DNA from 4 places in the Streptosporangium sp. OZ121 genome. Region 4 is predicted to be linked to each of the others. Evidence: riboswitches for the same ligand, from Rfam matches in the RefSeq annotation. Region 4 holds a riboswitch; each other region holds the start of a gene.
The links. A riboswitch is a leader RNA that binds a small molecule or an ion and turns the genes downstream of it on or off. The one in region 4 is predicted to bind cyclic di-AMP.
Positions count from the first base shown of each region.

Region 1 (3,388 bases), on a different contig from region 4:
GGACACCGTGGCCGATCACGAGGGAGTGCTCGCCCCGGACGGTGACCGCGGCGCCCTGCCACAGGTCGCGGGGGTCGCTCGGGCTCCGGGAGGCGTACGGGACGAGGGGGCGGGGGGCGCGAGGGAGGGGCGCGGCTCCGGCCAGGAGGGGTCCCGTCCCGGCGAACGGACCGGCGCTCATCAGCGCCAGCATCCCGGCGAGCACGGCGCGGCGCCCTTTCGGGACGGACACGAGCCGATGGTACTCGACCGGCATGGAGCGGCCCCGGCCCTCCTGGTGGAGGGCCGGGGCCGCTTTTCCGTGCTCGGGCATGTGCTCGAGCGCGTGCCCCGACGCGGGCTCGGGCTCAGGTTCCATACCTGGGCTCCGTGCTCACGCGGGTGCCGGGCGCCGTACGGGGCTCAGGCCCCGGGCCGTACCGCTCCGGCGAAGGAGGACCTGTAGTAGCCCGCCAGCCTCACGACACGGACCGTCTTGCCGCTGCTCGGCGAGTGGACCATCCTGCCCTTGCCGACGTACATGCCGACATGGCCCTTTCCACTGAAGAACAGCAGGTCACCGGGGCGCAAGTTGCTCCACGAGACCTTTTTCCTGATCGACCTGTACTGGCTGTGCGTGATCCTGGGAAGGGACACGCCCGCCTTCCGCCAGGCGTACCGGACGAGCCCCGAGCAGTCGAACGCTCCGGGACCGGAGGCTCCCCACCGGTACGGATCGCCGATCTGCCTCTTGGCCGCCGAGACCGCCTTACCGGCCCGGACCTTCTGCAGTGCCGCCCTGCTCTTCTTGACCTTGACCTTGACCTTGACCTTGGCCTTGGTTTCTGCCTTGGCCCTGGTCCCGGCCTGAGAGGCGGTCTTCTTGGTGCTCCCGGCCTTCTCGGAGACACCGGTCACGCTGTTGACCAGTATCTCGGAGGGGCCGTCCACCGCCTGCGCCGCCGTGGACCCCAGGGTGACCGCTCCGGCTGAGGCGGTCAGGGTGAGGGCGATGCCGCCGAGGGAAAGGCGGAAAAGGCGCGACAGACGGGGGTTGTACGGGGTGGTAGACAGGATTTCTCCTTGGGACTTCCACTGATGCCTACCGGGTTAGCTGACGGATTCGGGCTTGGAAGATGCCCTACGGCACAAACGCGCCGATTCACCCCTGGCCACGCTGTATCGGGCCTTTTGGGTCCCCGGTTCCATGCCTCCTGGCTGCATAGATTCGGCGGGCCGCCGCGATGAGCCCTGCCCCCGGGTGGGGGCGCGGCGGCCGGTTGGATTTCTATAGGGACACCGGCCCGAAGACCGACATTCGCCGCGACGGCGTGGCTTGCACGTCGCGACGCCAGAAGTTACCCCGATCTCCAACTTTCGGCAAAGCATTCGCCAAATTGGAAGATCTACTACCCCTCTTGATCTTCCTGTTATCCCTGCATAATGGCTATTTATGCTATTGAGATATGACTCTCGTCACACCCTTCTCGCTAGTCCGACAAATCACGATTTATGTAATCTTCATCACACTCACCGCCCGTGGAGCGGTCCCGGACGATCCGGCCGGGTGACCTCAGCGCCTGACGCACGTGTAGGCGCCGTATATCGACTCCCGGAAATCCGCCTCGACGATCTCGAATCCGGCGGCGTCGAGCATCGGTTCGAGCAGCCACCTGAAGGTGCTGTACTCGGTGCGCAGATGCTCGGCGTAGTCGTCGCGGGTGTAGCCCAGCGCGGGATCGTCCGCCGCGCCGTCGAGCCAGCGGCCGAGCACGGCGTCGGTGTCGGCCGGCCGGAAGTCGAAGATCAGGTCCCGCAGGCGCAGGACGCCCCCGGGCCGTACGATCCGCGCGACGCGGTCGAGCGCGACGGCCTTCCAGAAGTCGGGGAGCTGGTGGAGCGCGTGGCGGGTGTAGACCGCGTCGGCGGGCGGCCCCGCGTGCTCGTACGACAGGAAGCCCGCGCGCACGCGCTCAAGGCCGGAGAGGCCCTCCTCGGCGGCGCGGGCGCCGAGGAAGTCGTGCATCGCCGGGGAGACGTCCACCGCCACCACCCGCCGGAACCGCCGCGCCGCGGCGAGGGCGAACTGCCCCGTCCCCGCGCCGAACTCCACGACCGTCGCCGCCTCCCCCACGCCGTGCCCCGCGAGCACGGCGAGGTCCTCCCCGGGGTCGGGCCTGCCCTGCTTGCGGTCGAACCCGGCGACGAACGCGGCGTCGAGGTGCTCGGGACCGGCGTACGCGAGCTCGTCGGGCATCCATGACTTGATCATGTCCCGATGCTGGCAGTACCCACGCGCCCGGCACATCCGGTTTTTCCCGGCGCTCCGTCAAGCGCGAGGCGGGGCCTGGACGTCCCCGGTGGGACCGCGGCCCGGCGCGGTCAGGGGCGGACGGCTCCGACGATGCGGCGGCCGTAGGCGGACAGCGGGACGACCTTGACGACGTCGCCGGTCTGCGGGGCGTGCACGATCTGGCCGTTGCCCGCGTACATGCTGACATGGCCGAGACCCTCGCTGAAGATGAGGTCGCCCGGCTGGAGCTCGCTCAGCGAGACCTTGCGGCTCGCGCCCCAGCTCCACTGCTCCCAGGTCGTGCGGGGGAGGCTGACTCCTCCGCTGCGCCAGGCGCTCTGGACCAGGCCGGAGCAGTCCCAGCCGCCGGGGCCCGTGCCACCGTACTGGTAGGGCTTGCCGACCTGGGCGAAGGCGAACTGCAGGGCGGCGCGGGCGTTGCCCGAGGCGGAGCCGTTGTACTGGATCCCGGCGCTCTCGGGGTTGCCCGTCCTGAAGGCGTTGAGCTCGCGCAGGATCTTCGTCTGTGCCTTGACCATCTTGTCGGCCTTGGCCTTCTCCCTGGCCAGCTCGTCACGCGTCTCGTCGGCCTCGGCCAGCGCCTTCTTGGCCTGGTCCCGGCTGGTCCGCAGCGCCTTGGTGGCCTCGTCGAAGGCGTTCAGGGACTGGGCGCGGGAGGTGGACATCTGGTCGGCGGCGGCCAGGCCGCTCAGCAGGGCGCCGGGATCGGCCTGGTAGATCATGCCTTCCCAGCCGTTGACCACGCCGACCTGGTAGGTGCTGACGGCCATCGTGACGAGCTCCTTGCGCAGCCCGGCGACCTGCTCGTTCTGGCGGGTCAGGTCCTCGTTGAGCGTGCTGTACTTCTTCCTGGCCCGCTTCCACTTCTCCGAGGCCTGGTTGTACTTCTCGACGACCTGGTCGGCCTGCTCGTTGAGCTTCTCCAGCTTCTTCTTGGCCTGGGCGGCCGTCGGCCTCGGCTCGGCGGACGCTCCGCCCACCGGCAGCGTCAGCAGCGCGAGAGCGAGCCCGGCCGCCACCGGTATCCGAATCAGTCCAACCGGCAAACCCGCCACGGCCACGTCAACGCCTCCCGACTGCACCAGACCTGCGGCG
Region 1 covers NZ_JBPXMC010000002.1:453,900-457,287, forward strand. The annotation lists gene ACTOQ1_RS06875 (hypothetical protein) at 1-358, opposite strand, end outside; gene ACTOQ1_RS06880 (C40 family peptidase) at 403-930, opposite strand; cyclic di-AMP (ydaO/yuaA leader) riboswitch at 1,064-1,223, opposite strand; gene ACTOQ1_RS06885 (class I SAM-dependent methyltransferase) at 1,553-2,251, opposite strand; gene ACTOQ1_RS06890 (NlpC/P60 family protein) at 2,362-3,312, opposite strand.
Region 1: linked by a shared signal. The riboswitch ahead of ACTOQ1_RS06880 (C40 family peptidase) and the one ahead of ACTOQ1_RS09870 (coiled-coil domain-containing protein) in region 4 are both predicted to bind cyclic di-AMP.

Region 2 (3,388 bases), on a different contig from region 4:
TACTCCGCGATCAAGGAGGGCCGCGTCGCCGGCGCCGGCATCGACGTGTTCCCGAAGGAGCCGGTCACCGACAGCCCGCTCTTCGAGCTCGACCAGGTCGTCGTCACCCCGCACCTGGGCGCCTCCACCCACGAGGCCCAGGAGAAGGCCGGCACCCAGGTCGCGCGCAGCGTGAAGCTCGCGCTCGCCGGGGAGTTCGTGCCGGACGCGGTCAACGTCCAGGGCGGCGCCGTCGCCGAGGACGTCAAGCCGGGCCTGCCGCTGGCCGAGAAGCTCGGCCGGGTGTTCACCGCCCTCGCGGGCGAGGTCGCCACCAAGCTCGACGTCGAGGTGCGCGGTGAGATCGCCTCCCACGACGTCCGCGTGCTGGAGCTGGCCGCGCTCAAGGGTGTCTTCACCGACGTGGTCGAGGACTCGGTCACCTACGTCAACGCCCCGCTGCTGGCCAAGGACCGCGGCGTGTCGGTCGAGCTGGTCACCAGCTCCGACAGCCCCGACTGGCGCAACGTCGTGACGGTCCGGGGCGTCCTCGCCGACGGCCGCGCGGTCTCGGTCTCCGGCACCCTGTCCGGGCCGAGGCAGATCACGAAGATCGTCGAGGTCAACGGCTACCAGATGGAGATCGAGCCGACCGACCACCTGTCGTTCTTCACCTACACCGACCGCCCCGGCATCGTCGGCGTGGTCGGCCGCATCCTCGGCGACCACTCGATCAACATCGCCTCTATGCAGGTGGCCCGTGACGCCAAGGGCGGCAAGGCGCTCATCGCGCTCACCGTCGACACCGCCATCCCGGCCGAGGTGATCGACCAGATCGGCTCGGAGATCGGCGCCGACAGCGGCCGCTCGGTCGACCTGGCCGACTAGCCGTACCGCCGATGTGGCCGCCGCCCCGGAGACCGGGGCGGCGGCCACATTTCGTCTCAGCATGTGAGAAGTGTGTACGCCGGGCGAGACGGTTTTCCCGCGGCCGGGTAACCTGGAGTCAAATGCGCCAGGTTCTCGTAATTCCTACCTGCCGCGGCGAGGCCTGACAGGGGCGGGCCGGCGACTCGCCGCGGTGTCGTGGCGCGTGCCGGCTCCAAGCCCCCGCCGCCGGTCCGTGATCCGGACCCGCGACATCAGGCCTGGTCGGAGTCCCGACCGGAGTCTCGACCACCTTCCTTGCCGGTATGCGACCGAGACGAGATTCGCCATGTACGACATGTATCCCTGGAACCGTCCCGAGGAGACCGAGGACGAGGCCGTCGACGCGCTCCAGACCGCTCTGGACCGCAGGGACAACGGCGGTGCTCCCACCCGCTGAACCCGTTCTCTCCGCCGCCGGGGTCTCCACGGCCTCCCGGCGGTGATCCGCCGGCGTGTCTCATCCGCCGGTCACGGCTTCGGTCGCGAGCTCGACCCGCTTGGCCAGCTGAACCCCCTGCGGGTCGGGACGCACCGCGCCGACGAAGGATTCGCGGCGCCAGGAGTCGAGTTTCTCCTCCTTGACCACGTCGCCGGTCCGCGGGGCGTGAACCATGTAGCCGGGCTTTGTGATCATGCCGACGTGGCCGAGGCCGCTGAAGAAGGCCAGGTCACCGGGCTTGAGATTCTCCCAGGAGATCTTCTTGGAGAAGGCGGCGTACTGGTCGTTGGTGACGCGGGGGAGCTTGATCCCGGCTGCGCCGTAGGCGCGGAGCACCAGGCCTGAGCAGTCGAAGCCGCCGTGGCCGGTGCCGCCCCAGACGTAGGGCGTTCCGCGCTTGGACATGGCCCACTTCACGGCTTTCTGCCAGGCGGGCTTGACGGCCGTGGCCTTCAGCGCGTCCTTCAGCGCGGGGGTGTTGAGCGCGGCGGGCCCGGGGGCGGGGGGCGGGGATGCGGCCAGGGCGGCGGTCGAGGTCGCGCACACCGCGGCGCCGGCGACGATCATGGAGGCGGAGATGGACAGGACACGGGGGAGAACTGTGCCGGACAGGATGATTCCTTCCATAAGGCCGGCCGGGTGAGCTGTCGGGCTCGGGCGTGGAGGCCGCCCTACGGCGCGAGAACGCGCTGATTCGCCCCAAGGAATCCACCTGATGACGGCCGGGAACGCGCTCCGGGGGAGGAGCGGGGTGCCCGGGGTCCGGTAGATCCCGTAAAGAGTGGTTCCCCGGCTCCGTGCGGGCCCGGTAAGGGGATGGCCCGTACGGATTAGGCATTGACGTGAATGGGAGGACCATAACGAAACCTCACGAAACGGTCAATACCAAGCAAAGGCGGACAAAACGATCAGGGGTCCCGCCGGACGAGTGTGTCCGGAGGATGAGACCGGTGTTCGATCACCGAGACGGACCGGTAAGGTGCCTGCATGGATTCGCGTAACATTCGCCTGGCGGTCATCCCCGGGGACGGAATCGGAGTCGAGGTCGTCACCGAGGGGCTGAAGGTCCTCGAAGCGGTCGGCACGAAGGTGGAGACCACCACCTACGACCTCGGGGCCAAGCGCTACCACGAGACCGGCGAGACCCTGCCCGACCCGGTCCTCGACGAACTGCGCGGATACGACGCGATCCTGCTCGGCGCGGTCGGCGACCCCAGCGTGCCCCCGGGCGTCCTGGAGCGCGACCTGCTGCTCAAGCTCCGCTTCCAGCTCGACCACTACGTGAACCTCCGCCCGGTCAAGCTCTTCCCCGGCGTCGAGACGCCGCTGGGCAAGGCCCGTCCCGAGGACATCGACATGGTCGTCGTCCGCGAGGGCACCGAGGGCCCGTACGCCGGTGCGGGCGGCGTCATGCGCCGGGGCACGCCGCACGAGATCGCCACCCAGGAGTCGCTGAACACCGCCCACGGCGTCGAGCGCGTCGTGCGCTACGCCTTCGACAAGGCGCTGGGCCGCCCCCGCAGGAAGCTGACGCTGGTCCACAAGACCAACGTGCTCACCTACGCCGGCGACCTCTGGGCCCGCACCTTCGACCGCGTCGGCCTGGAGTATCCCGACGTCCAGACCGACTACTGCCACGTCGACGCGGCCTCGATGTTCTTCGTCAGCCAGCCGGAGCGCTTCGACGTGATCGTCACCGACAACCTCTTCGGCGACATCCTCACCGACATCGGCGCGGCGATCGCCGGTGGCATCGGCCTGGCGGCCAGCGGCAACGTCAACCCCGACCGCACCGCGCCGAGCATGTTCGAGCCGGTCCACGGCAGCGCCCCCGACATCGCGGGCCAGGGCAAGGCCGACCCGACCGCCACGATCCTGTCGGTCGCCATGCTCCTCGACCACCTGGGCATGGCCGCCGAGGCCGCCAGGGTCGAGCGGGCCGTCGCCGACGACCTGGCCGGGCGGCCGGGCGGCAGGGCCGGCCGGGCCACCCACGAGATCGGCGACGACATCACCGCCCGAGTAGCCGGCTGAGGAAGC
Region 2 covers NZ_JBPXMC010000010.1:78,697-82,084, reverse strand. The annotation lists gene serA (phosphoglycerate dehydrogenase) at 1-867, shown strand, start outside; gene ACTOQ1_RS19775 (C40 family peptidase) at 1,367-1,975, opposite strand; cyclic di-AMP (ydaO/yuaA leader) riboswitch at 1,963-2,195, opposite strand; gene ACTOQ1_RS19770 (3-isopropylmalate dehydrogenase) at 2,336-3,382, shown strand.
Region 2: linked by a shared signal. The riboswitch ahead of ACTOQ1_RS19775 (C40 family peptidase) and the one ahead of ACTOQ1_RS09870 (coiled-coil domain-containing protein) in region 4 are both predicted to bind cyclic di-AMP.

Region 3 (3,388 bases), 240 kb from region 4:
TCCCGGCGGCCGGCACGGGTTCTCCGGAGACGTCGGACTGGCTCCCCAGGGCGAACGGGGACCCGGCCGACGTCAGCCTGCTCATCCGGCTCAGGAACGCATTGGAGGCGATGACTTGAGCGACTTGAGCGACTTGAGCGACTTGAGCCCGGTCACATGCCGATAAGGCTGCGGACGCTGAAGCTGATCGGAAGGAGGATGCCGGTGGAACTGCGTGAGGAGATACGGCGCGAGATGGCGGCGCTGCGAGAACGCGTACCCGACGTAAACGGGAGCATCGCGTGCAGCGTCGACGGTCTGACGATAGCGAGCGACCTGGACAGGGACACCGAGCAGACCGGGGCGCTCTCCTCCGCGGTACTGGCCCTCAGCCGCCGGATGACGAGCATGGCCGGCAAGGGCACCTTCGAGGAGACGTTGATCTCCGGCACCAACGGCTACGCGGCGTTCTACGCCGCCGGACCCAAGATCGTCCTCACAGTCCTGGCGCGCCCGGGGACCAACCTCGGGCTGCTCCGGCTGGAGGGCCGCAAGACGGCGGCCAGACTGGCCGCCGCCGGCTCGCGCACATCGATACCCCAGTGATCGGAGACAGCAATGGGCAACATGGACATCTCGCTCAAGGAGATGATGGCGATCGACGGTGCCGTCGGCGCGGTCGTCGTCGACTACAACAGCGGGATGGCGCTGGGCGCGCTCGGCGGGTCCAAGGACCTCGACCTCCAGATCGCGGCCGCGGGTAACACCGAGGTCGTCAAGGCCAAGATGCGGACCATGGAGTCGCTCGGCCTCAAGGACGGCATCGAGGACATCCTCATCACGCTCGGCACGCAGTACCACGTGATCCGCCCGGTCTCGGGCCGGAGCGGCAAAGGGCTGTTCCTCTACCTGGCTCTCGACCGGAACCGGGCCAACCTCGCGCTCGCGCGGCACACCCTGCGCGGCATCGAGGAGAAGCTCGAGGTCTGATCCTCCGGTGCGGTCCGTGCCCCGGGAGGCACGGACCGCACCGGAGTCCTTTCTGCGTCTTTTCTGAGCGTTCCCGGAGTCCTTTCCGAGCGTTCCCGGAGGACTCCGGCGGGGCGGGGCCCCTGCCAGGGAGTTCCGGTGGAGCGGGACTCCGGAGGGCGGCGGCTCCGGCTCAGCCCTTCCCCGCGCCGATCTCGGCGGCGCGGGCACCGGCGACGGCCACGCCGGCCGGGGCGTGCCAGGAGGCGGGCTCGACCATGACCTTGGGCTTGCCGGCCCACGGCCGCGCCGCGGCGCTCGCCAGCTGGGTCTGCACGCCTATCCCCAGTTCCCGGGCCTTGGCGAAGACGACCGTCGGGGGCTTGGCCGGGCTGGTGTCCCTGCGGCTCCAGGCACCGGTGGAGAACGCGACGGGGTGGTTCTTTATCCCCGTACCGTTACCCCACTTGGTGACCACGTACTGGATGTCGATGTGGCCCATCCCGCCGTTGCCGTCCACGCCGAGCGTGCCGGCGTTGAACGTTCCACCGGTCAGGTCGGCGAAGGTCTTGGCGTCGATGTCGATCATGATGCCCTGGTTCGAGGGGGAACCGGGGCCGCGGTCGCCGACGAAGAACTTGGCCTTCTTGCCCTTGTAGATGATGTAGCCCTCGGTGAGCAGGGGCCAGCTCGGGCTGGCGATCATGCCCTTCTGCATCGGCCGGCCGCTGGCGGGCAGACCGGTGTCACCGGCCCGGCCGGAGGAGTCGTCCCAGAAGTAGGAGGCCGTGGTCGCACCCTGGAGGAGGACGGACTCGGCGCTGGCCTTCGCCACCCCGACCTCGGGGTCGGCGGTGGCGGCGAAACAGGTGGAGGCGGGCAGCGCCACCGCGACACCGGTGGCGGCGAGGACGCTCGCGCCGACCAGGGCGGCGGCTGCGAGGCGGCTTCCGCGGGGCTTGTTCTTCTGCCAGGTGAACTTGCTCAGGCCGTTCTTGTGCAAACCAAAGAAGGGGCGCATGGAGAAAAGGCTCTTTCGCGAGGGAACGGGGCAGCCACGTGCGACACACCGAAGGGGTGCACGGGCGGGGACGCGCTCGTCGGAAAAGGGGGCGTAGCCGGAATCTCGGGCAATCGCTACGCGGAGCACGATCTGGAAGGTGCCGCGATCAGGCGCGGCGAGAAGGTCCGGGGGGAACGGGGGATGTCGGCGGAAGGGGGGAAAAGTTCAGGTGGTCGGCACGGACAAGGGCTGCACCGACGTGGTAACGCGGTGATCCATGAGGGGATCTCCTCTCCATCTCGTCTACCGGGTTAGCTGACGGGTTCGGGCGGTGGAGTTGCCCTACCGCCGCGTGGTCGCGGCGGATTCACCCCGGAAAAGTGGTTCCCCGGCTCCGGGGCCCCTGTGGGGCCCTCGGGATTCGACGTCGGCCGGCCGCTCCCTCTTGTGAAGGGCAGGTCGCCTACCGATGACTGTGGACACTACCCACCCAAACCGGACAAAGCAAAGCAAACACCATGAAAACCCCAGAAGATCTACCTACAAGCTTCAAGGAAGCCTCATCGATCGCCCCGCCAGGCCAACACCCGTCCTACCAGCGCGGATGTCTCCCCCATCTCGGTGTCCAGCCCCGGAACCCCTTCCCTGGCCCCGTTCCAGGGCCCCGCGCCCGGAGATCCACGGGAGATCCACGCGGGAGAACGCGCGCCCCGCGAGCCCTCCCCGGCCCGCCGATTCCTTTGCGCAAAGGTTCGCCCAAGGGGAGCCCGCCCCGCGGGCCGTCCCCGGCCGATCAATCCCGCCCGGTCCCGCCCGGTCCCGCTCAGTCCCGCCCGGTCCCGCTCAGTCCCACCAGAACGACCAGGCGTTCCTGCCCTTGATCTGCTCGGCGTAGTCGATGAGGTTCCCCGCCCCCTGGATGATGCTGTCGGGGCAGAACGTCCAGTGCTCCGCGGCGACGTGCAGGGCGTGCTCGGAGGTGGTCGGGGGCGCGGCGACGCTGAGGTCGAGGGTGTTGAAACCCATCCCGACCACCCGCACCCCGAACCTGTCCTCCCAGCTGCGCACGACGGCCGCGAGCGGGACCATCCACTCGTTGTGGTTCAGGGCGCCCTGCCAGCCCATGACGGCGAGGGCGTCGGCCCCGCGCTCGACCGCGACGAGCCCGAGCGGGGTCCTGCGCTCGGCCACCAGCCCGGCGTACCAGTCGGCGACCACGCCGGGGTCGGCGGCGAGCCTGCCCGGGGGGGCCGGGCCGGGACACTCGGGTCCGAAGGGCTCGAGCAGTTCGAGCTGGTCGAGGTTGGCCTTGGCGATCCAGTCGGACCACACCTCGGCCATGAACGCGGCGGCGTGGTAGTTGTCGATCTGACCGGCCGTGTCCGGGGCGATCTGGCCGGCCGACCAGGGCTGGACGGAGTCCTCCAGCAGCACCGG
Region 3 covers NZ_JBPXMC010000003.1:238,599-241,986, reverse strand. The annotation lists gene ACTOQ1_RS08750 (hypothetical protein) at 1-119, shown strand, start outside; gene ACTOQ1_RS08745 (roadblock/LC7 domain-containing protein) at 205-585, shown strand; gene ACTOQ1_RS08740 (hypothetical protein) at 598-969, shown strand; gene ACTOQ1_RS08735 (hypothetical protein) at 1,142-1,969, opposite strand; cyclic di-AMP (ydaO/yuaA leader) riboswitch at 2,237-2,388, opposite strand; gene ACTOQ1_RS08730 (DUF4253 domain-containing protein) at 2,795-3,388, opposite strand, start outside.
Region 3: linked by a shared signal. The riboswitch ahead of ACTOQ1_RS08735 (hypothetical protein) and the one ahead of ACTOQ1_RS09870 (coiled-coil domain-containing protein) in region 4 are both predicted to bind cyclic di-AMP.

Region 4 (3,388 bases):
GCCCGCGCCGTGCGCGACGGAATGGCCGGCGTCCGGTCCGGCGTGGGCGGCCACGAGGTAGGAAGGGGTGCCTCGCGTACCGGCGATGAGCACGTCGCGGCCGTCGCCCGGCGCCGCCCCCTTGCGGTGCAGGTAGAGCCCGTCGCGGATCTCGACCAGGTTGTGGCACTGGTCGACGAGCGGCTCGGCGGGCTCGGCCCCCAGGGCATGGGCGACCCGGGCGGCCATCAGCCGCCGGTTGAGCGATCCCCAGCGTACGGCGTCGTCGTGCATCGCCAGGTAGGCGCCGGGATCGGGGGCGGGGCCCGCGCCGTGGACCTCGGTGTGCGCCCGCAGGATCCGTTCGCCCAGCCCCCGGGAACCGCTGTGGACGATGAGAACGAGGTCGCCGTCGGCGAGTCCGAGACGGCTCGCGTGACCTGGCTCGAAGACGGTCCCGATCCGCGCCAGCTCGACGAAGTGATTGCCCCGGCCGACCGTCCCGAGGCCCTCGACGTGACCGGCGGGGATATCGCCCTTCACCACGGCCCAGGCGGGGTCGTCGGCATCCCGCTCGGGATCCAGCGCGCGATCGAGGTCGGGGAACCGGGCGGCGAGCTTCTCGGGTGCGGCGCGCTTGAGCTTCATGGGGAACACGGCGATGCCGCAACCGATGTCGGAGCCCACCAGGAACGGGTACAGCACGGTCGACGCCATGGCGGCGCCGATGGGGGCACCCTTGCCGGGGTGCAGGTCCGGCATGGCGGCGACGTGCGTCATGCCGTCGAGTGCGGCCACCTGGTGGCACTGCGCGAGGGCGTCGGACTCGATCCAGCTCGTGGAGGAGGCGAACACGGTGACGGTGGCCGGACCCGCGTCCGCGGTGGACGGCGGCGGGGACTCCTGCCGGGAGTGTCGCTGAGACAAGGAGGCTCTCTCAAAAGGGTATGGGCTGACAGCATTACGGGAAGCGTCGGCGCCGTGGCATCTCGAAGTAACGGGGTGCTGTCCGTCAGAGCGTCATGAACACCACGTTCCCCGAGCCCCACCCCCGAGGCAAACGGTTTTCGGCCGTACGGACCCGTGTGCCTGCACTCACCGCCATCTCACGGCGTGTGCGTCGCCGCGGCCCTCATCTTCTGTCGCGCGCCCGCCGAAGATCATCGAACGGGAAACCCGCCAGGTGCCCTGGATATGCCCTCGACACGGCATCACCGCAGGCCGGAGGCCCGGCTGCTCAGAACATCGAGATGTGCGGATGGTCGAAGTGGTTGGCCGTGATGCCGCCGCGGTTCGACATGAAGCGCCAGCCGGAGCCGTGGTTGATGCGCTGGCGCCAGATCACGTACTTCACGCCGAGTCTGGTCCTGTTCTTGAGGGCCCAGGCGGCGATCTCGTCGCCCAGCGCGAGGTTGGCGGCCGAGGGCATCGTGCCGCCGGTGCTCATCATGAAGTCGCAGGCGCGGCCCAGGGGGTGCTCACCGCCGTCGTTGGCGGCCCGGTAGCAGCCGACGGAGTACGGGAGGCTGAAGCGCCGCATGACGGCGTCGCGCATGATCCGGGTGCGGTCGGTGATGTTGTCGGCGCCGGTGGGCAGCTGCGGGGCCCAGCTGCCGTCGGAGCGGCGGCCGGAACCGGTGGGGGCGAGCCGGTCGAGCTTGTCCTTGACGTCGCGGATCACGTCCTCGGCCTCCTCGCGCCGGCCCTCCACCTCCTTGGCCTCGTCGCGGATCTCGTCGGTGAGCCTGGACGCCGTCTCCGACGCCTTCTTCCTGCGCTCGAGGCTGCCGGCGAAGCCCTCCAGGTAGGCGCTCTGCTGGGCGGTGAGCTGTTCCATCACCGCGGCGGCGCCCATGTCGCCGGAGAACATCAGCGCGGGCAGCCCTCCGCTGCTGCTGGTCTGGTATCGGAGCTGGACGATGGAGTCGACCTGCCTCTTGGCCTCGACATAGATCTCCTCGGCCTTGCCCAGGTTCTGCTTGGCGACGGCCTCGGCCTTCTGCGCCTTCTTGAGGGACTCGCGCTTGGCCGCGTAGGTCTCGATCAGCCCGTCGAGTTTCTTGCCGAGTTTGGCCAGGTCGGCACGGAGTTTGGCCTCGGTCGGCTTGGGTTCCGCGCTTCCCGCGGTGGGGGTGCCGATGGTGAACGCCGCGATCGAGCTCAGACAGAGGACCACAGCGGCATGCCGACGGAACGTGGGGGACGAGGCCGCCACGAACTCTCCTCTCCTTCCGCCTACCGGGTTAGCTGACGGGTTCGGGCTGGAGGAAGCCCTTCCACCGAAGTGGTTTCACCCCAGGTGCGGTGGTTCCCCGGCTCCTGAGCGAGGCGCCCAGGATTAGGCAAATCAGCGTTTACAGCCGATGTGGGAAGGATAGTAGTGGTAAACAGCAGGTCATGCGACCTCAAGACGAGACCAAGCGGTAATCAGTTCGTGATGACAGAGCGCAGAAGCTGTGCTGTTCCCTCGGGGGACACGTCGTTCACGAAGGCGCCCATGGCCGACTCCGACCCGGCGAGGTATTTCAGCTTGTCCGGCGCGCGGCGGATGCTGAACAGCTCCATGTGCGCGTACGACAGATCGCGGCCGGTGGAGACCGGCGCCTGGTGCCAGGCCGCGATGTACGGCATGGGCACGCCGAACAGCCCGTCGAGGCGGCGGAGCACGTCGGTGTAGAGGGGGCCGAACGCCGCGCGCTCCTCGGCCTCCAGCGCGACCAGGTCGGGGACCTGGCGGTGCGGGTAGAGGTGTACCTCCACCGGCCAGCGCGCCGCGGCCGGGACGAAAGCCGTCCAGTGCTCGTTCGAGCCCACCACCCGGACACCGGCCTCCCGCTCCGCGGCCAGGACGTCGGCGAACAGGTTGCCGCCGGTCCGCTCCCGGTGGCGCTCGGCCGCCCCGAGGGTGAGCCTGGTGCGCGGGGTCACGTAGGGGTAGGCGTAGATCTGGCCGTGCGGGTGGGCCAGGGTGATGCCGATCTCCGCTCCCCGGTTCTCGAAGCAGAACACCTGCTCCACGCCCGGCGTCGCCGACAGCTCCGCCGTACGGTCGACCCAGGCCTCCATGACCAGCTCGACCTGCTCGGGGGAGAGCCGCGAGAACGACGAGTCGTGTTCGGAGGTGAAGCAGACCACCTCGCACCTGCCGATCCCCGGACGGACCTCGCTCAGCCCGCCGATCTCCCGGTGCTCGCCCGGCTGGGCGGAGAACGAAGGGAACCGGTTCTCGAAGACCACCACGTCGTAGTCGGAGGCGGGCACCTCGGTGAGGTTGCCGGGGGTGGAGGGGCAGAGCGGGCACTCGCTGGCCGGGGGCAGGAAGGTGCGGCCCTGGCGGTGCCCGGCCACCGCGATCCATTCCTCGGTGAGCGGGTCGTAGCGCAGCTCGGAGGCGGCGGGGCGGGGCGGC
Region 4 covers NZ_JBPXMC010000003.1:482,088-485,475, forward strand. The annotation lists gene ACTOQ1_RS09865 (RNA ligase RtcB family protein) at 1-906, opposite strand, end outside; gene ACTOQ1_RS09870 (coiled-coil domain-containing protein) at 1,217-2,155, opposite strand; cyclic di-AMP (ydaO/yuaA leader) riboswitch at 2,198-2,334, opposite strand; gene galT (galactose-1-phosphate uridylyltransferase) at 2,407-3,388, opposite strand, start outside.